DNA from 4 places in the Pseudofrankia sp. DC12 genome. Region 1 is predicted to be linked to each of the others. Evidence: riboswitches for the same ligand, from Rfam matches in the RefSeq annotation. Region 1 holds a riboswitch; each other region holds the start of a gene.
The links. A riboswitch is a leader RNA that binds a small molecule or an ion and turns the genes downstream of it on or off. The one in region 1 is predicted to bind cyclic di-AMP.
Positions count from the first base shown of each region.

Region 2: it holds a riboswitch for cyclic di-AMP, as region 1 does, so the genes downstream of both, FRADC12_RS16560 (C40 family peptidase) here and FRADC12_RS15040 (C40 family peptidase) in region 1, are expected to answer to the same signal.
Region 3: it holds a riboswitch for cyclic di-AMP, as region 1 does, so the genes downstream of both, FRADC12_RS27720 (C40 family peptidase) here and FRADC12_RS15040 (C40 family peptidase) in region 1, are expected to answer to the same signal.
Region 4: it holds a riboswitch for cyclic di-AMP, as region 1 does, so the genes downstream of both, FRADC12_RS12265 (transglycosylase family protein) here and FRADC12_RS15040 (C40 family peptidase) in region 1, are expected to answer to the same signal.

Region 1 covers NZ_KQ031391.1:3,782,493-3,787,245, reverse strand. Annotated here, with positions in the region: gene FRADC12_RS34355 (hypothetical protein) at 1-1,086, shown strand, start outside; cyclic di-AMP (ydaO/yuaA leader) riboswitch at 1,620-1,794, shown strand; gene FRADC12_RS15040 (C40 family peptidase) at 1,874-2,866, shown strand; gene FRADC12_RS15035 (PHB depolymerase family esterase) at 3,578-4,216, opposite strand; gene FRADC12_RS15030 (type 1 glutamine amidotransferase) at 4,339-4,753, opposite strand, start outside.
Region 2 covers NZ_KQ031391.1:4,138,967-4,143,719, reverse strand. Annotated here, with positions in the region: gene FRADC12_RS16580 (BlaI/MecI/CopY family transcriptional regulator) at 1-12, opposite strand, end outside; gene FRADC12_RS16575 (hypothetical protein) at 187-342, opposite strand; gene FRADC12_RS16570 (TetR/AcrR family transcriptional regulator) at 566-1,189, opposite strand; gene FRADC12_RS16565 (hypothetical protein) at 1,246-2,763, shown strand; cyclic di-AMP (ydaO/yuaA leader) riboswitch at 2,931-3,097, shown strand; gene FRADC12_RS16560 (C40 family peptidase) at 3,241-4,143, shown strand.
Region 3 covers NZ_KQ031391.1:6,833,849-6,838,601, forward strand. Annotated here, with positions in the region: gene FRADC12_RS27710 (mannose-1-phosphate guanyltransferase) at 1-333, opposite strand, end outside; gene clsA (cardiolipin synthase ClsA) at 345-1,040, opposite strand; gene FRADC12_RS27720 (C40 family peptidase) at 1,393-2,454, opposite strand; cyclic di-AMP (ydaO/yuaA leader) riboswitch at 2,458-2,620, opposite strand; gene FRADC12_RS27725 (class F sortase) at 3,067-3,921, opposite strand.
Region 4 covers NZ_KQ031391.1:3,087,458-3,092,210, reverse strand. Annotated here, with positions in the region: gene FRADC12_RS12265 (transglycosylase family protein) at 462-1,277, opposite strand; cyclic di-AMP (ydaO/yuaA leader) riboswitch at 1,317-1,502, opposite strand; gene fbaA (class II fructose-bisphosphate aldolase) at 2,310-3,341, opposite strand; gene FRADC12_RS12255 (DedA family protein) at 3,754-4,449, shown strand.

The sequences.
Region 1 (4,753 bases):
CCGCACAGCCTCACTGGACCGGAACGGGCAGTTGACAGCGCCTACATCCATGTCACCGTGCCCGATGGCACCGTCGACACGCCGCCTGGTGCTGCCCCGGACGCCCTCTGCGACGACGATCCCGCCTTCGGCGGCGCGGGCCCGGCGATCGGGCCTCGGCAGGCGTCGACCTCCAAAGGCCTCGGCCCCGGCGATGCCTCGCCACCCGCCGGTTTCGCCGTGAGAGACGAGGCCGGGTTCGCGGCAGGAGACAGGGCCGGTCTCGCGGTGAGGGACGAGGCGGGGTTCGCGGCACGCGACGAGGGCGCCGTCCCGGCCCGGGACGGCGCAGGGTTCGCGGTCGAGCAGGGCGTCGCGGTCGAGCACGGGTTCGCGGCCACGGACGGGTTCGCGGTCGAGCATGGCTTCGGTCCGGGTGACGCGTTCGCCGGGCCGGACGGCCACCAGCCCGAGAGCACGGCTGGCGCCGCGGCCGGATACGACCCCGTCGGACCGCCGGCCAGCGCCGGCCCGACGCCACCATCCTTCGCCGACTACTTCGGAGCCCTTATCCCGACCAGACCGCACCCGCTCGAGCAGGTGCCCGGCACGCCACCCCCTGGAGCGGAGCCGCCCTTCCCCCCGGGCCCGTACATCCCGGCGGTGCTGCAGTCCTCAACGGAACCGCAGGACCCGCTCGAGCAGAGGACCCCACCCGGCGGCTGGGAGGAGCAACGCTTCCCCGGGATCGGCCGGGGCGACATGCTGGAGCTCGCTGGCCGCCTCGAGCAGCTCGACCAGCTGCTGGACCGGCTGGAGGAGGCCAAGCGCCAGGCCGCCGACGCGAGCGAGCACCTGGTGCTCACCCGGCGCTGGCAAGAGGAGACGGTCCGCACCATCCAGGAGGAGCGCGCCCGGATGCGCCAGCGCCAGCACGCGCTCGACGAGCTCGCCGACCGGGCCAGAGCGGCGGTCGAGGCGATGCAGGCGATGCATCGGACGCTCCCCCGCGAGGTGCTGGAGCTGGCGATCGAGCTGCAGGTGCTCGACCGCGCCGGTTTCCTCACCCGGCGCGCCCCGCGCCAGCAGCCGGACGATCTGCCTTAGCGGCAACAAGGAGTCAGCCAAGGTGCGAGCCGCGCCCGGGCCATCGACGGTCGGTCGCCGGTCCGGCTGCGCTGGGCGACCAAGCCCGGCCATCCGTAGCGATTTAAGGACTTTCGTCCTTACGTTTGAGTCCTAGGGCCTTGCGCGGCAACCACATTTAGAGGGGTGCGCGTCTAGCCCTATAGGCCTACCCGGCATAGGGGGTGCACCTGTCACCACCTCCTCGAGGCCGGCTACGGAAAGTGTTCGCCCTGTGGCCTCTCGGGCCGATCATGACATCTTCGCGTAGTGTCGAGATTACCGGTAGTACCGACCATGGCGACCGCAAGGCCCGCTACCCAGGCAGACGGCACCACCAATAGCCGTCCGCGACCAGGGCAGTGACAGAGCGCCAAGCCGCCCGTGAACCGACGTTTCGTGAAAGACCAGACGTATCGGCGGTACCTGCGTTTACCGTCATCATCCACGTGGACTAGTCTTCTCCACGACGTCAGCCCAACCACCGGACCGAACGCCGAATCCTGCCCGCGGTCCCGGTGTCCCCTCCGAGTCGTCACCACGGGCAGGAGCGGGGGAACCACCCGTGCAAGACCGGCCGGCGTGAAAACGCTGGCCTTGGGGTGAAGCCCTTCGCGCGCCAGTCGCGCGGGGGCCGGGCAGCCCAGCCCGAACCCGACAGCTCACCTCGTAGGCGTACGGGAAGGACCAGCGAGACTTGTCTGCGCCCTCCGTTTGGGATACCGACGCCCGGCTCACTACCAGCCGAGGCCGTCACCGCGGCCTCTCCGTGGTCGCAAAGGCGAAGGGCCGGACCGCGGTTGCCGCGGCCACCACCGGCGCCATCGCGGTATCCGGCATCGCTCTTGCCGGCTGTTCCCCAGCCGCGGACCACGCAAACGACGCCTTCACCGGTGACGGCACCACCACGACCGGACTGAACCTCGCGAGCGCCCTCGGCGCCGGGGGGAGCAGCGGCAGCACGATGGTCCACCCGGTGAGCCTCGCCTCGACGCTCGCGTCCGCGGACGGCGGCACCGCGTCCGACCTGGCCGCCCCGACGCTTGCCTCCAAGGCCGACGTCGACCTGCACATCACGAACCCGAACGTGAACGTCTACGCGGACCAGGCGGTCGAGGTCGGCTTCCAGCTGACCAACAAGGACACCAACCAGCCGCTGGCCAACCAGCTGGTCAAGGTCCAGGTGAAGCTCCCTACGGGGTTCGCCACGTTCCTGCACCTGACGACGAACGGCAGCGGGTACACCTCGTACACCGCACGGGTCCTCACCACCACCCAGATCACAGCGGTGTTCGACGGCACCGACGCACTGCAGTCCGCCGTCTCGGACAACGTCGGCACGCTGAACGTCATGGCGAAGCCCGCCGTCTCGGCATCCCGGGGCATCACGGTCAACGCGCCGACGAATGGCGACCTGGGTTCGAAGGCCGTCTACCTGGCCTCGCTCCAGGCCGGTAAGCCCTACGTCTACGGGGCCAACGGGCCGGACTCGTTCGACTGCTCCAGCCTCGTCCAGTACGTCTACAGGCAGCTCGGCCGCAACCTGCCCCGGACGGCGGAAGCCCAGTACGAGGCCACGATCCACGTCGACCCGGCTCACAAGGAGATCGGCGACCTGATCTTCTTCGGGTCTCCGGGAAACATCTACCACATGGGCATCTACGCCGGCGACGGGAAGATGTGGGCAGCTCCGCACAGCGGTGACGTCGTCAAGCTCGAGGCTATCTACAGCACGACCTACTACGTCGGGCGCGTCCTGTAAGGACCTGGCCGCCGTCGGGCGGCCTGGTCGGCCGGTCCTCCGGCCGACGGCGCCAACCGGCGAGGTAGCCCGGCCCGATCGGCGACGGCCGATCGGGCTTGGCGAGCCCTACGTGGAATCACCCGTCGCGGTGGCCGGCCCTGCGGAAATCCGCGCGGCCACCCGGCGGGCGACTGGCCGTCCCACCCCGGGCTTGTCCCGGCGAGCTCCCCCAGACCAGTGTGTCGCGGCCTGACTCCGCGCGGAGCGTGCCCTGAGGGATCTCCCGCTGTCCGAAGCCGGGCAAGGGGATCCCGTCACGGCTCGGCCTCCCTCGGCCGGGCCGGGATCCACTCTGCGGACTTTGTGACCACCGGCTCGCCGGGGTCCGCCCTGGCGTCCGACCACTGTCTCCACCAGCGTGGCCCAGCCCCTTGCCACGCCCACAGCTCGTCCGTCGGCGCCAACGAGGGCTTCCCCCTCCCGCCCTCGATCTGACGCCCCCGGACGAACCGCCGGCCGATCCCCCTCGGCCCGGCGGCGGCCCGGCCGGTCCCCCCCGGATCCGGGCCAACCAGGCGGCGCCGCCCTTGCCGGGTCTTCCCCCCACCTGGCGGGGGCGGCGCCAGCCGACTCCTCGGCCGAGACCAGGCCCGCCGTCCGCCCTGCCGAGACCCCCCGCCCGGTGGGGCGGACGGCTTTCCGCCGCTCAGCAGCGGCGATCCCGGGCGCTCAGCGCCTCTTGTTCGAGGAGAAGGTCCACAACCGTGCGGACGCGTTCTTGTCCAGGGTGGCGACGCGTTCCCGGTCGGTCGGGACCTCGGTGTCGCAGTTCGGGCCCGGGTCGGGGTCGAACTGGCCGACGACACCGACCGCCGCGAACTGGGACGGGTTGGCGCAGGCCAGGGCGAGCGCCAGCCGTGCTCCCTCGCCCAGGCCCCAGATGTAGACGCGGCTCGCGTCGACCGATGTCCAGTCCTTGGACATGTAAGTGACGACGTCCTTCAGGTACTGGGCGTCGGCGCCGTTCGGGTCGACCTGCCACTGGCTCGCGACCGGCTCCGGGTAGACGAGCGCGAAGTGCTTGCGGTCCGCCAGCGTCGAGGCACCACTGTCCGTCTCGAACACCTTGGTCTTGGTGTTGTCGTCCGACAGGACGAGCACCAGCGGCACCTTGCTCTTCGACTTCTCCTTGGCGTGGATCAGCACCAGGCGCCCCTTGGACGCGTACTGGTCCGGGATCGCCTTCTCCTTCGTCTTCGCCGATCCGTTGCCGTGGGCGACGGTCCAGAGCACAGCGATCACGACGACAGCGATCACGGCTGTCTTGCTGTTCTTCTTCCACCACGCGGAGAGCGGATTCGCGGCCACGCCACCAAAGGAATCACACTAGGCACCGCCATGGCGCCGGTTTACACCACCAGCGTGGCCCCGGCCGTGCCTCCGTGTCATGAGGATGCCCACGTCACTGCCGGCCGAGGCCAGATCCTCGCTCAGGCGATCTCCAGGGCGCGCAGGCGCGCGGCACGCAGGGCGTCGACCTCGGGCGGCCCGGGCAGCGGCGGCAGCTCGCCGTGCACCCAGGACAGCAGCAGATCGGCGACAGCGGGGTTCTGCGCCAGCAGCGGGCCGTGCAGGTAGGTCCCGAGCACCGTGCCGTGGACCATCCCGTCGGTGCCCGCCGGGATGCCATTGCCCAGACCAACCCGGACCGTGCCGAACGGGACCCCACGCGCCCCCGGCAATGGCCTGGTCCGCCCACCGTGGTTCTCGTAGCCAAGCACGGTCGGCAGCCGCAGCGACGGGTCCGGCTCCACAACGATGTCGCCGACGGCCCGGGGCGGCACGGGAGCGTCCGGCGCCTCGAACGAGCGGCGAGTCTCGATGCCGAGCAGCCCGAGACCGTCG
Region 2 (4,753 bases), 360 kb from region 1:
GAACAGCTCCACTCCGCCTCCATGCACCCGCCCGCGTCCAGAGCGTGCGCTGTTGTGCGTCTCCGGATGGTGCGATGGTGCCATGGCCCGGCCGTCATGGTCCGGGCGGATGGGCTGCCTCTGGAGGGCGTGCGGCAGGGACGGCCGGGGGTCGGGGCGTCCGGTCGGCCTGGGTGTCCCCGTCGGCTACTGCCGTCGGCCCGCCGCGACGGCGCCGCCGATGAACACCGCCGCCGCCAGTGGGTTGCCAGCGACGAGGTCGGCCGGCCCCGACGGCGGGCCACCGAAAGCGCTAAGGTGCGCCAGCAGGTGGGCCAGAGCAACTACGGCTCCGAGGGTCATCAGCGCCTGCCCAGTCCGGATGATCCGCCGCTTGCGGCGGTACCGGGCGCGCCGCTGGGCAGCCTTCCGTTCGTGGGCTGTCATCCCCGACCCGGGCGAATCGGGGCGCGTCGGCGTGCCGGGCTCGCTGTCACCACGGGTCCTTTGGGCACGCCGGGAACCGTCCGAACAGCAGGCGAGCATCGAGGACATCGACGATGCCAAAGGGTACGGCCAGGAATAGTTATATGTCGGCGGTCGCCTGCCGGTCGGTCGCGTCCGGTGAGTCGCCGTGGAGAAGTCCACGCAGGACGAGGTCGATCACCGCCGGGCGTGCGCGCTGGGCTGGCCAGCCGTGGCTGGCGCGCAGGTGTACATATCCCCAGCCGGCCGTGTTGAACAACACGGTCGCGGTCATGGTCGGCGGGACGTCGCGCAGCGTGCCGTCGAGGGCGCCGTCGCGCAGGAGCCGCTCGAACGGCCCTGCGAACGTGTCAATCGTGAGGCTGTCTGGGCCGGGCTCGTGAAAGACCTCGCCTCGGGCGAGGAACAGCCCGGCCAGCAGCTGTAGGTGGGCGTCGGCGGCGGCACACAGCCCGTCCAAGGCGGCGTGCAGCCGTTCGGCGGCGGTGCCTGGTCCGGTGAGGGCCGGCCACACGGCGGCGCGGAACTCCTCAGCGGCTCGCGCTGTCAGGGCGCCGACCAGCGCGTCACGGGTTACGCCCCGACGGTGCAAGGTAGCCCGGGAAAGGCCGGCCTGGTCCGCGACCCGTTCGAGCGTGACGTCGGCTAGCCCCCACTTGCTGGTCGCGGCGGCGGTCGCGTCCACCAGCGCGGGCTCGATCGCCGCCTCTTGACGTCTATCCATAGGTGAATCATATTCGCGACATGGATGTCGCACTTTCGGGACATACGAGTCGCACGGTGCGGCAGCCGACGGGGTTGCTGCCCCTTGTGGCGCTCGTGGGCATGGCGGCGCTGTTCGCCACCTACTGGGATGACGCCTGGCACACCGACAGCGGGCGCGACAGCGCGGCGATCCCGCCGCACCTGCTGCTCTACGGCTCGGTGGCGGTGGTGGGCGTGGGCGTCGTCGCCTGGGGGGTGGCAGCGCTGCGCGCGACCCGCTCCGCCGGTGCGGTCCTGCGCCATCGGCCGCTGCTGCTCGCCGGGCTGGGCGGGACGCTGATGCTGCTGTCGGCACCGGTCGACGCCGCGTGGCATGCGGCCTTCGGGCGGGACTCCGTGTTGTGGAGCCCACCGCACCTGCTCGGCGTGTTCGGCACGCTCGCCCTCGTCACCGGCGTCCTGCTCGGCGCGAGGCCCGGCCACGGCGCCGACTGGGCGCTGTCCGCGACCGGCACTCTCATCCTCGGCGCCACCGCCGTGCCGGTACTGGAGTTCGAGACCGACGTGCCGCAGTTCGACGAGGCCCTCTACCTGCCGGCGCTGCTCGCGAGCACCCTGCTGGCCGCGACCGTGATCAGGGCCGCGGTGCCTGGGCCGCTGCCAGTGCTGCGCGCCGTCGTCGGCTACGCGCTGGTCCGCCTCGCGATCGCGGCCGGCCTGGCCGCCCTCGGACGCAGCCGCCCGGACCTTCCGGTCGCCGTTCTCGGTGCCGCCCTCGCCGAGGTACCGCTGCGCGCGCCGGCGGCACGGCTGGCCGCCGGCGCGGCCGGGGTGGCCGCGACGACCTGGCTCGCCGCCGCCACGGGCCTGACCAACGTCCCGGCGAGAGCCGTCGCCACGACGGCGGTCCCGGTCATCGTGCTGTTCCTGCTGTGCCTGCTCGCCATGACGCCGCAGTTTCGGGCTCGCGGCCCGGCTGTTCTGCTCGTTGCGATCGCGGCACTGCTGGCGGTCGGGTGGGAGAAACCCGCGTCGGCGCACGACCCCGGCCAGGGACGTGGCACCTTCCCCGTGCTGCTGACCGCCACCTCCGACGGGCGCGGCACCCTCACCGCCACCGTCTGGGCCGTGACCACGTCCGCGCGCACCGGCGCCTCGAACGGTCCAGCCACCGGCGCTTGTCCGCGGCTCGTTCCGCGGCAGCTGGTGGCCCGCCGTGCAGGAAAGACCGTGGTAGGCCTGTTGAGAGGCGCCGGCGGCGGCTGCGCTTTCTCCGGCCGGCTGCAGGTCGCGGCCACCGGGCGTTGGTTCGTCTACACCGAGTTCCACGACACCTTGCGCGGCGACGTCGAGGCGTGGGTCCCGCTCGACGCCCGCCACGCGGGTGCCGTCACCGAACGCCGTGAGCTGTACCTGCCGTCCCGCGGTGCCGCCGACAGCGGGCCGACCGCCCGGGAATTCCTCGCCGGCGCGGCCCTCTACGCACTCGGGCTGGCTCTGCTCGGATTCCTGCTCGCGCACGTCCACCAGGTCACCCGCCGGCCGGCCGCGCAGCTGCCCCCGATCGGGCCTCGCGGACATCCCCGCGCCTGATTCGCCCGCGCGGGGCCAACGGCTCGATCCGACCACGGTGGTTCGACACATCCGGCAGGCGACACCCGGCGCTGCCAACCCCCCTCAATCTACTATCCCGTGTAGTTGCTAGCGTGTGGGTCGCTATCGCCGCCGGACCGTACGCCGAGTCCTGCCCCCGGTCCGGCGATACCCCTTCGACGCAGCCGGGGCAGGAGCGGGGGAACCACGTTCCACCGGGTGCCGCATCCCCCTGCGGCGCCCTCGGGGTGAAGCCGCCCGTGTGTCACAACGGCCGGCCGGGCTTCCCGCCCGAACCCGACAGCTCACCTCGCAGGCGTCTGGGAAAGGTTTCACGTGCAAGCACGCGAACCACATCGGTCCGAACGCAGTCCAGCCACCGCCGGGCGCGGTCGTCACCGGACCCGCCTTCGCTCAGGGTCCCTGCTGGCTCGGACCTCGAGTCGCGCCACCGTCGCGGCGCTCACCACGGGCACCATGGCCTTGTCCGGGGTGGCGTTGACCGGCTCCCTTGGCCCCGCCGCGGCGGATTCGGACACCGGCGCGCAGGGGATCACCGCCAACTTGCTGGGCGCCGCCCTGGGAAGCGCGGCGACTCCCGCTGCGGACCCCACCTCCGAGTTGGCCCTGCCGGTCGCCTTCCGTCTGCGCACGGCAGTCTCGTTGGCGCCGGCCGTCCCCGACGTCACGGTGAACGCCGACGAGCCGGTCGAGGTCGGCTTCCGGCTCACCACGCGGGGCGGCGGCGCCCTCGCGGACCGGGACATCCTCGTCCAGGCACTGTTCCCGAGCGGCTGGACGACATTCAAGGCACTACGCACGGACGCGGGCGGCTACGCCAGCTACACCGCGCGGGTCCTGACGACCACCCAGATCAGGGCGACATTCGCCGGCAGCCAAGAGCTGGAGGCGGTGACCTCCGACCCGGCGGTCGTCCGGGTCCACCCGGCGCCGCCCGCGCCTGTCCTCCCGGCCGCCAGCCGCGCGCCCGCAGGCGAGACCGTCACCGTCGCGCCCACAGGGGCGACGACGATCGGGGAGAAGGCGGTGTACCTGGCATCGCTGCAGGCGGGCAAGCCGTATGTGTACGGGGCGGAGGGCCCGTACAGCTTCGACTGCTCGGGGCTGGTGCAGTACGTCTACAGACAGCTCGGCAAGACGCTGCCACGCACCACCGACCAGCAGTTCGCGGCGACGATCAGGATCGCGCGCGGCTCGGAACAACCCGGTGACCTGATCTTCTTTGGCGAGCCCGGGTCGATCTACCACGAGGGCATCTACGCCGGCGACGGAAAGATCTGGGTCGCGCCGAAGAGCGGCGACGTGGTCAAGCTCGAAACCATCTGGACCTCGTCCTACTCCGTCGGCCGCGTACGGTAGCGCTAAGTGGCGCCCGCGGGCCGGTCCCCCAGCCGTCCCGCGGGCACCCTCGTCCGGGCCTGCCGACCGAGACCTCTGATCAATCGCCCAGGTCGGCGACGGAGGACCACCGGACGCGGGAACACTGTGATGGGTACGGCGCGAGGGCGGACTGCGCCGCCCCCGCGGCGACAGCCGCGCGGACCCGTCAGCGACCGGACTGGACATCGTGATCCTCCAGCCCGTGCCCGACCTCCTCCGCATGGAGCTCGTAGCGGTACCGTCGATAAGTGGCAGCTGGGCGCGGCCAAGGATCTGGTCGGGCGGCGGAAGGAACCGAACGGGTCGGAACGTGAGCCGGGTCAATCTCCTCGACGACGAAGCCGGCGGCGCGGATGGCTCGGTCGTCCGCCGGTTCGGGTGGCAGCCACCCCGCGCTGGGCGGTGCTCGGACGGTCCGTCGTAGTCACATGGGCGCTGCGCGCGGGCGCCTCGGTAGCCGGCCGGTCAGACGTGTCCGCCTTGCCGATCCGTGTCCCGCCATGACCGCGGCCACCCGACGACAGAAGCGATCGGCTTCTGTGCGTCGACCTGCCTCAGCTCCAGTTCGCCAGGCGCCCGGTGGAACGTA
Region 3 (4,753 bases), 3.1 Mb from region 1:
CGCGGTCAGGTCGATGTCGGTCAGCGCGTCGCCGCTGATGACGAGGAACTGCTCGTCGCGCAGCGCCGCCTCGGCGTTCTTCACGCTGCCGGCGGTGCCGAGCGGGGTCGACTCGGTCGCGTACGACAGGTGCATGCCCAGCTCGTCGCCGTCGCCGAAGTAGGTGCGCACCATGGCCGCGAGGAACTGGACGGTCACCACCGTCTCGTCGAAGCCGTGCCGCTTGAGCAGCCGCAGCACGTGTTCCATGATCGGCCGGTTGACGACCGGGAGCAGCGGCTTGGGCGCGTTCGCGGTCAGCGGCCGCAGCCGGGTGCCCTCGCCGCCGGCCATGACGACCGCTCTCACGGCGGCCCTCCCGCCGGGGCCGGCCGGCCGCCCCCGGCCCGGCGGCGCCGGTCCCGGGCGATGCCGGCGACCTGGAACGCGTAGAGCAGGCCGGCCCACCAGTACATCGCGGTGCCCCAGATCGCGAACGCCCAGCCGAGCGGGCGGGCGGCGGTCGACAGCCAGCCGTGGCCGTCTGTGAGCAGCAGCAGCGGGAACGCGTAGAGCAGGTTGAAGGTGGCGGCCTTGCCCAGGTAGTGCACGGGCAGCGCGGTGCCGAGGCCCAGCCGGCGCATCGGCACCAGCAGCAGGAGGAGGAAGACGTCCCGGCCGATGATGACCACGGTGAGCCACCAGGGGATGTTGCCCCGGACGGTCAGCGCGACGATCGTGGCGAGGATGTAGAGCCGGTCGGCCAGCGGGTCGAGCAGGGCGCCGAGCCGGCTGGTCTGGTTCAGGGCCCGGGCCAGCCGGCCGTCCAGGTAGTCACTGACGCCGGCGAACATCAGGATGCCCAGCGCCACCCAGTCCGCGCGCGGGCCCAGCGCCACCCACAGGAAGACCGGGACGCCGACGAGCCGCAGCGTGGACAGCAGGTTCGGGATCGTGAGGATCCGGTCGGACGGCGCCGGCTCCCCGTCCGGGGACCCCCCGCCCGGGGGCGCGGGGGCGCCGCCGGAACCGTCGCCTGACGGGGCGGGAGCGCTCGCCATGCGCATCTCCTCACTCGTCAGTGGCCTGTCCCCGAGACACTACGGGCAGAAGGAGACGCGAAAATGTCCTGCCCGCGTCGGTGCGCGGGCGCATCGGCACGGGCCGGCAAGGACGGCGCGTCTCTCGCCTCGGCATGACGCTAGCCGATGACCACCGGGGCGAACGTCGCGAGGCGACCGCAGACCACTCCGCCGGCCGTCAAACTAGCCCTGTGGAGCCGTTTGCAGGCGGCGAGAGGCGCCCCCGGGGCAGGAGAAACAGCCGTACGCGGGCGGGACCTGCGGCGGCGAAGGCCTGGTGGCGGGCCTGGCCGCGTTCGCCAGGCCGGGCGGGCGTGGCCGCCCGCGTCCGCTACATGATCCGCCCGACGTGGTACGTCGAGCTGTAGATCGGGCGCAGCGACACCACGCCGCCGGTCTCCGGGGCGGCCCACATGTAGCCGTTCCCCGCGTAGATGCCGACGTGGTAGATGCTCCCCGGGGCGCCGAAGAAGATCAGGTCACCGGGCTGCTTGGCCGACTGGGCGACGTGCACGGAGGCCCAGTACTGGGCGTCGGCGGTGCGTGGCAGGTTGCGGCCGAGCTGGCGGAAGACGTACTGGACCAGGCCGGAGCAGTCGAACGAGTACGGGCCGGTGGCGCCGTAGACGTACGGCTTGCCCTTCTGCAGGGAGGCCAGGTAGACGGCCTTCTCCCCGATCGTGCTGCCCGGGATGACGCTCGGGATCGCGTTGTTCAGGTAGCTGCTCGCGGCCTGGCCCGACGAGATCGTGATGGTCGTGGCGCCGGCGACCGAGGGGCGCAACGTGCTGCCGCCGTCGAACACCGCGGTGATCGTGGTCGTGGACAGCAGCCGGGCGGAGATGCTCGCGGTGCCGTTGTCGTCGGTGGTCAGCGCGGCGGTGGTCTGCCACTTCGGCCCGTCGACGACGACGATCTGGACCTGCTCGTGCGCCAGCGGCGCGCCGCTCATCGCCTCGGTGGCCTTCACCGTGAGGACGACCGGCGAGTTCGGCGCGACGGTGGTCCTGTCCGCGGACAGCGTCAGGTTCGTGAAGGCCGGGTCCGAGTTGGCGAGCGCGCCGGCGAGGCCGCTGGAGCCGTGGCTGGTCGGGGTGGCGGTGTCGCCACCGCCGAGCGCTGCGGCCAGCGCGTTCGACGCGAACGGCATGCTCTGGTTCTGGGCGCTCGGGTCGATCGTGGCCGGCTGCTCGGGAGCCGACGGGACCGTCGCGGCGAAGGCGGCGGTGGAGACGGCGAGCGTTCCGGTCGTGAAGGCGGCGATGGTGCCGACCCGACGAGATCCTGGCGCGGACCGCCGACGGGCCTCCCGCGGAGCGCCCCCCGTGCGATGCCGGCCGCGGACCAGCTCATCCCAGTCGTCCGGGAGCCAGGCCATGCCACGACGGGACAACGCTCGTCCTTCCCTGACGCCTGCGAGGTCAGCTGTCGGGTTCGGGCTGGGTTCATGTAGCCCGGCCGCCTGGGGACGGCGACTTCACCCCAAGGGCTTGGCCGGTCTCCCGGCCTTGCCCGGCGGAACCATGGGTCCCCCGCTCCTGCCCCGGCATGTCGGAGGGAGCGTCGGGCCGGGGGCAGGACTCGGCGTTTCAGCCCGACGCATTGGTGCCTTAGGTGAAGAATGTTGCATTGCCGACCTTAGTGGATGTCTACGGGGGTACTCCAACCACCGTAAACACAACAGTCGGACACCTTCCGGGGGTTACCGACAGGTGTCGGGCGAGTTCCCCGCACGTTCCCCACAGCGGGGCAGCCGCTCCCGGGCCGCGGTGACAGCGGGCGCCCGGAAGCCGCCGAGCCGGCCGACTTGGCCTCCCGTTGTGTTCCAGACAAGTTGACTCACAGCGCTCTAGGACCTTGGACACAAGGTTGTGAGGACTTTAGTTTCGATCATTTCTAGGGGCCCAAAGTCCCAACAACGCGGCCCGGCGGGGGGCTAGCCGCGCGCGGACGCTCCGGCCCCAGATTGCGTCGCCCGTCACACGTCCCGAAGGGCGGGCGACTATCAGCTCGGCGTCGCCGAAGGCCGGGGCGCCGCGGGCTCGCTGGATGCCGCTGGGGCACCCGCCAGCGGGGTGGTCGGAACCGGGGTGGTCGGCGACGGCGCAACGAGCGGCGCGGCGGGCGGCAGCGCGGGCGACCCGGCCGCTGGGGCGCTCGAGCTCGCGGCGGCGGCTGTCGTGGCCGCCGGCCGCGGGGCCGCCACGGCAGCGGACGGCCGCGGCGCGGACGGTGCCTGGACCGCAGTCGGCGGCACGCTGATGGCGTGGCCATAGACCACCAGGTTGTCGACGTAGTGGTGCGTGTGCTCGTCGAAGGCGCCGTCGCAGGTGATGACCCGGATCTCCGGCCGCGTGACCGGCCCGTAGACCTCCTGGGTCGGGAACGTCGCCTTTGAGACCTCCTGGAGGCGGTCGACGACGAAGGTGACGCTCGCCCCGGACGCGCCGACGACGACCAACTGGTCGCCGGGTAGCACCGAGCCCAGCCGATAGAAGACCGCCGGTCCGGTCTTCGAGTCGTAGTGGCCGACGAGCACCGCCGGGCCCACCGCGCCCGGCGCGACCCCCGGCTTGTACCAGCCGACGTCGCCCCACTGGGCCGGCACGTCGATCGCGCCCTGCGGGTCCAGCCCCAGGCCGACGACCGGTGCGTCGAGCGCGATCGCCGGGATCTTCAGCCGGACCGGGCCCGTCACCACCGGCGGCGGGGGCGGCGGGCTGGGGGTGGCCGTCGGCTGGCCGGCCGGGCTGGCCGTGACGGGCGCGGGCGGCGGTGGAAGCGCGCGCCCGGACGGAGCCTCGGCCGACCGGATCATCGGTACCGCCAGCTGGAAGCCGCTGGCCACCACGAGTGCCATGCCAGCCAGCGCCAGCGGCCACGACAGGCCACCCAGCCGCCGCCCGCGCCCGCCACCGGTTGCCGCCTCGCCCGCACCACCGGTCGCCGTCCGCCTGAAGCGTCCCGCCGCGAAGGCTTTGTCGCGGCCGGCCGCGACCGCCCTGGCGAGGGCCGTCCGCGAGGCCCCGGCGAGACGAACGGTCCTGGGCCTGGCGGAGCCAGACCGGGCGGCCCTCGTCGGGACAGCCCGCAGCCACGCGGCCCGCCGGCCAGCGGTGGGCCTGGGCGCACCCGGTTGCCGACCCGGCTTCGGTGGGCCCGCCGGCCGGGGAGCCGTGGGCTGGGCCGGCGCGGACCCGGCCGCCGTCTGCCTGCCCCGCGACGGTTCCCGCCGGGGGTGTTCCCTTCCCGCCGGCCCGCGCCGCGCACCGCGCGCGGGGTCACGTCGCCTCGGTTCCAGGCCCACGAAAACCGCTCCCTCCCCCTGCCCCGACGCCCGGATGCTACGGCCGGCGACGTCGTTTCCCGGCCTGTCGCCGCCGTATCCGGGCGCGGTTTGGGCGGGCCAGGAAAAACGGTCACCCGGCCCACGGGCGACGTACCGCGCCAACACCGTGGCCCTGGTTTCCGGAAATACGGAGAACGAGTCGGGAAAACGGGCGCCGCCGAAGCACAGAGAACGGGCGGACATCCCACCGGCACGGGCATTTGCCACCAGCAGCCGTCGACCGGGGCGTGTGCCCGGCGGCCCCGTCCGCCAGGTCCGAGGCCACCCGCAGGCTGCGCTGGATTCCGTCGTCGAGTGGCTATGTTGTCGCTCGCAGCAATCACGCAGTCACTAACTCTGGGAG
Region 4 (4,753 bases), 700 kb from region 1:
GGGACGGCGTACATGCGGGTGGGGCAGGATTCGGCGTCCGCCCGCACGACTCGCCCAGGACAGACGAGTAGCTCCGGACTGTAGCGAGTCGGGCGTCAAGCCCGCAAACCGGGCTCCTCTTGACATCGGGAGCCGGCCGGGTCATGAGCCGTGAACCGGGGCCGTCCGTTGCGGCGGACGGCCCCGGTTCACGGATGGTCCGGCGACCCTGGCCGGAGCGGGAGCAGGGCTGTGGCCGCCCCGCCTCCGGCTGGCCGCCGGCTGGGTGGGGATCGGCCGGATCCCGGCCTGACGAAGGCCCACGACCGGTTGGGGGGCCGGTCGGGCGAGTGGGCTCCGCGCTGCCGGTGCCTCGGCCTCTGGCGCCGTGCCGGACCGGGCGGGGACCTCGCCGCCGGACCTCGGAGCGGGCAAGGGGCCGGCTGTCCGGGCCGGGTCAGGCGGGCGAGGGTGTACCGGGGCTAGGCGAAGGTCGCGGCCCAGGTCCGCGGGCCGACGACGCCGTCGACGGCCAGGCCCTTCGCGGCCTGCAGCTGCCGGGCCGCGGCCGCGGACACCGGGCCGTAGTGGCCGTCGGCGGCGAGCGGGTAGCCGATCGCGTTCATCCGCTCCTGCCAGTGGGCGACGTCGGCGCGGTACTGGCCGACGAGAGCCGTCGTGAACGGCAGCTGGGCCGTCGTCGACGTGATCGCCTGAGCGACGAGAGGAGTTCTGGCCGCCGACCGGGAGGCCTGGGGCACGTCGGACGCGCTGGCTCCCGGAGCGAGCTGGTCCGCGCCCATACCGCGGCCACAGAGCGGCCACTGGCCAAATCCAGAACGTTGCGCCAACCGCAGCGCGGCCTCGTCCTGAACCGCCGTTGGCGCGTCACTCGGCAGTCCTGAATATCCCAGGCTCGCCCAGGTCCCGGCCGAGAACTGGTACGCGCCGTAGTAACCGTTGCCGGTATTGACGGAATAGTTTCCGCCGGACTCGCACTGGCGAAGCTGCGCCCACGTTGAAGAGGCGCTGGCGGGTGTGGCCACGGCAATTGCGCCGCCTACTGCCGCCACGATTACCGGCACCGCGGCGATGCCTTGGCGTATCCGGCGGGTTGGGTGTGCCAATGCCCGTCGGGGATCCTTGCGGATCGGCGGGGCCGAACGGTGTGGCCGGTCTGTGCCATCGCCTCCGTGGGAGGGCGCCGGCCGGTGGTGCCTCGTGCTGGTGTCTCGCACGCTTGCGTTGCCGGCTGGTACGCGGCAGGCCTTCGACGGGGCGCAGTGCCCGCCGGACATGGGATGTCGGCCAGGGTTACGTGCTTCGGACATGGGTGATTGCCCTTTCCCCACGCCTGCGAGGTGAGCTGTCGGGTTCGGGCTGGGAAGAGAATGGCCCGGCCGAATGACGTGTCCTTTTGTGTCCTCGAAAGCGCCTGGAACGCGCGCTCTCGACGACTGCGGAAGTCAGTCGGCTTCACCCCTAGGACGCCCTGGTGGGCTGGGCCCAGGCGCGGCACTCATGTGGCCGCGCGGGCGGATGCCCGATTCTTCCAGGATCTCTGGGTACGGCGTCCGGAGTCGGTTCCCCCGTTCCTGCCACTGGGTTCAAAACACATCGGGGCGGGGGCAGGATTCGGCGTGCCGCCCGATGGGTGCCTGACCTGTCGCCTGGCACGGCGAAGACCATAACCACATTCCTCGGCGTGGCGACAAGCATTGAATAGGACACGTGAAAAAGGACACACCCGCGTGTCGGTGCTTGAGGCCGGTCTCTGGCGGTGTTAACGCGCGCGTACGCGCGCTCATCTATTCCTATCGGGGCTGCCAACGGTGTGTCGGCGCCCGGAGCGGAACATCGGGGACCTGCTGAATTCGTCCCGGAACGACCTGGATGGACCGGGATCGCGGGGCACCTCACAACTGCGTGGTCCGCTCGTCGCGCCGGGAAAACAAACCTACGACTCTGCCGCCCGACACGTCCGTTCGGCGCGCCGGTGGCCGAATTGCGATCCTGGGCACATCCGCACCGAACATCCCGGTCCGTACGGCAGGTAGTTGTCTGATTGCGCGCTGCTGAGCGGCGACCTGGCCGAACGACCCCGTCCGGCGGGCGCGTGGCTCGTTGGTGGTCCATCGCCGTGGCTCGCAGTGGTCTGGCCCGAGACTGTCAGTGAAGTGTCCTTAGACACATCGGGGCCGCCCCGAAGGGCGGCCCCGATGACGAAGGTCCGGCGCGGTGCCGAGCCGGCGGCCAGCCCGGTCCTGGCCGGGCCGTGGCGACGGGCTGGCCGGGCCGCGGTGGCGGTCTGGCCGGGCCGCGGTGGCGGGCTAGCCGATCGCGGTGCCGGCGGACCGGAGGTCCTCGCACGCCTGGAGCACGCGCTTGGCCATGTTGGCCTCGGCGGCCTTGCCCCAGGTGCGCGGGTCATAGGTCTTCTTGATGCCGACCTCACCGTCGACCTTCAGTACGCCGTCGTAGTTCTTCAGCATGTGGTCGGCGACCGGCCGGGTGAAGGCGTACTGGGCGTCGGTGTCCACATTCATCTTGACCACGCCGTAGTCGAGTGCCTCGCGGATCTCGGACAGGTCCGAGCCGGAACCGCCGTGGAAGACCAGATCGAACGGCTTCGCCTCGCCAGCCAGACCCAGCTTGCCGGCCACGTACTGCTGGCCGTCACGCAGGATCGCCGGGCGCAGCTTGACGTTGCCGGGCTTGTAGACGCCGTGGACGTTGCCGAAGGTGGCCGCCATCATGTAGCGCCCCTTCTCGCCGGTGCCGAGCACCTCGGCGGTGCGCCACATGTCCTCGGGGGTCGTGTAGAGCTTCTCGTCGATCGCGCCGACGACGCCGTCCTCCTCGCCGCCGACGACGCCGATCTCGAGCTCCAGGATGATGTTCGCGGCGTTGCAGTCCGCGAGCAGCTCCTCGGCGAGCTTGAGGTTCTCCTCCAGCGGCACGGCGGAGCCGTCCCACATGTGCGACTGGAACAGCGGGTCGCGGCCGGCCTTGACCCGTTCCCGCGAGATGGCGACGAGCGGGCGCATGTAGGTGTCGAGCTTGTCCGCCGGGCAGTGGTCGGTGTGCAGGGCGATCTGTACCGGATAGGCCTTCGCGACGTGGTGGGCGAACTCGGCCAGCGCCTCGGCGCCCAGCACCATGTTCTTGATCGTCGGCCCGGACAGGTACTCCGCACCACCCGTGGACACCTGGATGATGCCGTCGCTGCCGGCGTCGGCGAAGCCGCGAAGCGCCGCGTTGAGGGTCTGGGACGAGGTGACGTTGATGGCGGGGTAGGCGAAGGCACCCGCCTTCGCCCGGTCGAGCATCTCGGCGTAGACGTCTGGTGTGGCGATGGGCATCGAAAGCTCCTGTCAAAAGGCGTCGGGCCACCGAGGGGAACGGGCGCGGCAGGCACGCCGAGTGCGCGCCGTCCGCCCACCTGGCCGCGACAGGCCGGCGAAAAGGGCGTGAACCGGGACGAGGCCGTGCGCGCCGCGGGCAGGTGTTGCGCGAAGGGTATGACGTGCGGGCTGCCCGAGGGAGCCCGTTGCCACCCACATCGTGCGTGCCACTCCCGCGTAAGCCCGGAGCCCGGCGGGCGAGTCGCCAGCGGAATGCCGAACGTCGGCCGAAGGAGACATGTCGGCGGAGCCGCCGTGACATGTCGGCGGAGCCGCCGTGACATGTCGGCGGAGCCGAACGGGCATGTCAGTCGAGATGCTGGGGACGTCGCTGACGGTCGCCGGCGCATGGGGACGGCAGACTGAAGGTATGGATGTCCACCATCTATCCGGCCTGACCCTGTATCTCACCGTCTTCGCGATCGTGTTTGTCGAGAGCGGCGTGCCGATCGGGTTCTGGCTCCCGGGAGACGCGATGCTGTTCGCTACCGGGCTGATGGCGGCAGATCCCGCCCACCGGATCTCCTTGCCGGTCCTCGCGGCGGGGGTGACCGTGATGGCCATCGCGGGGGTCTGCCTCGGCTACGTCACCGGGCGCCGGCTCGGGCGCCCCTGGCTGGAGCGGCGGCACCTGAAGGTGCTCGGACGCACAGAGACCTTCTTCGACCGGTTCGGTCCGGTCACGCTGATCGCCGCCCGGTTCGTGCCGTGGGCACGCACCTTCGCCCCGATCCTGGCCGGCGCGGTCCGGATGCCGCCGGCCCGGTTCCTGGCCGCGGCCGCGGTGGGCGCGCTGATCTGGGGCACCGGCATCCCCGCGCTCGGGTACGCGGCGTCGTCCGTCCCCGGCCTCAAGGACGCGACCGGGTGGCTCGCGCCCGCGGTCGTCGTACTGTCTGTCGCCGCAGGCGTGCCCGGCGAGTTGCTGCGCCGCCGGGCCCGTCGGCGCGCCCGGGCGGCGGCCGACTTCGCCGTCACCGTGCCGGCCGACCCCGCTCCCTGGTCCGCCGGATCCGGGCCGGACGACTCGGCGGCGTTCGCCGGCAGCGAGCAGGGCCGGGCCTGACCGCTCCGGACGGTGCCATTGCGCGTCGCGCCAGCGGCGGCGCGGCTCGCCTGGATCGGCGCGCGGCTTCGGCCGGTCTCCGTCCGATCCGCCCTGGATTGGTGGATTACGGGCTGAGTCGGGTGACCGTGGTGCGCCGGGTGGTCGCCGTGGCGGAGATCGAGGTGTGCTGTGATGCTGCAAGCAGGAACGGGGGCTGCTTGCATGCGGAGACTGGTGTAGCCCGCGTGAGGGTGGGTCGGGCCGGTGCCCGGTCCGGGCCCGCGCGGCCTGGCGGCGCTGGCAGGTGATCAGGAGGGCTGAC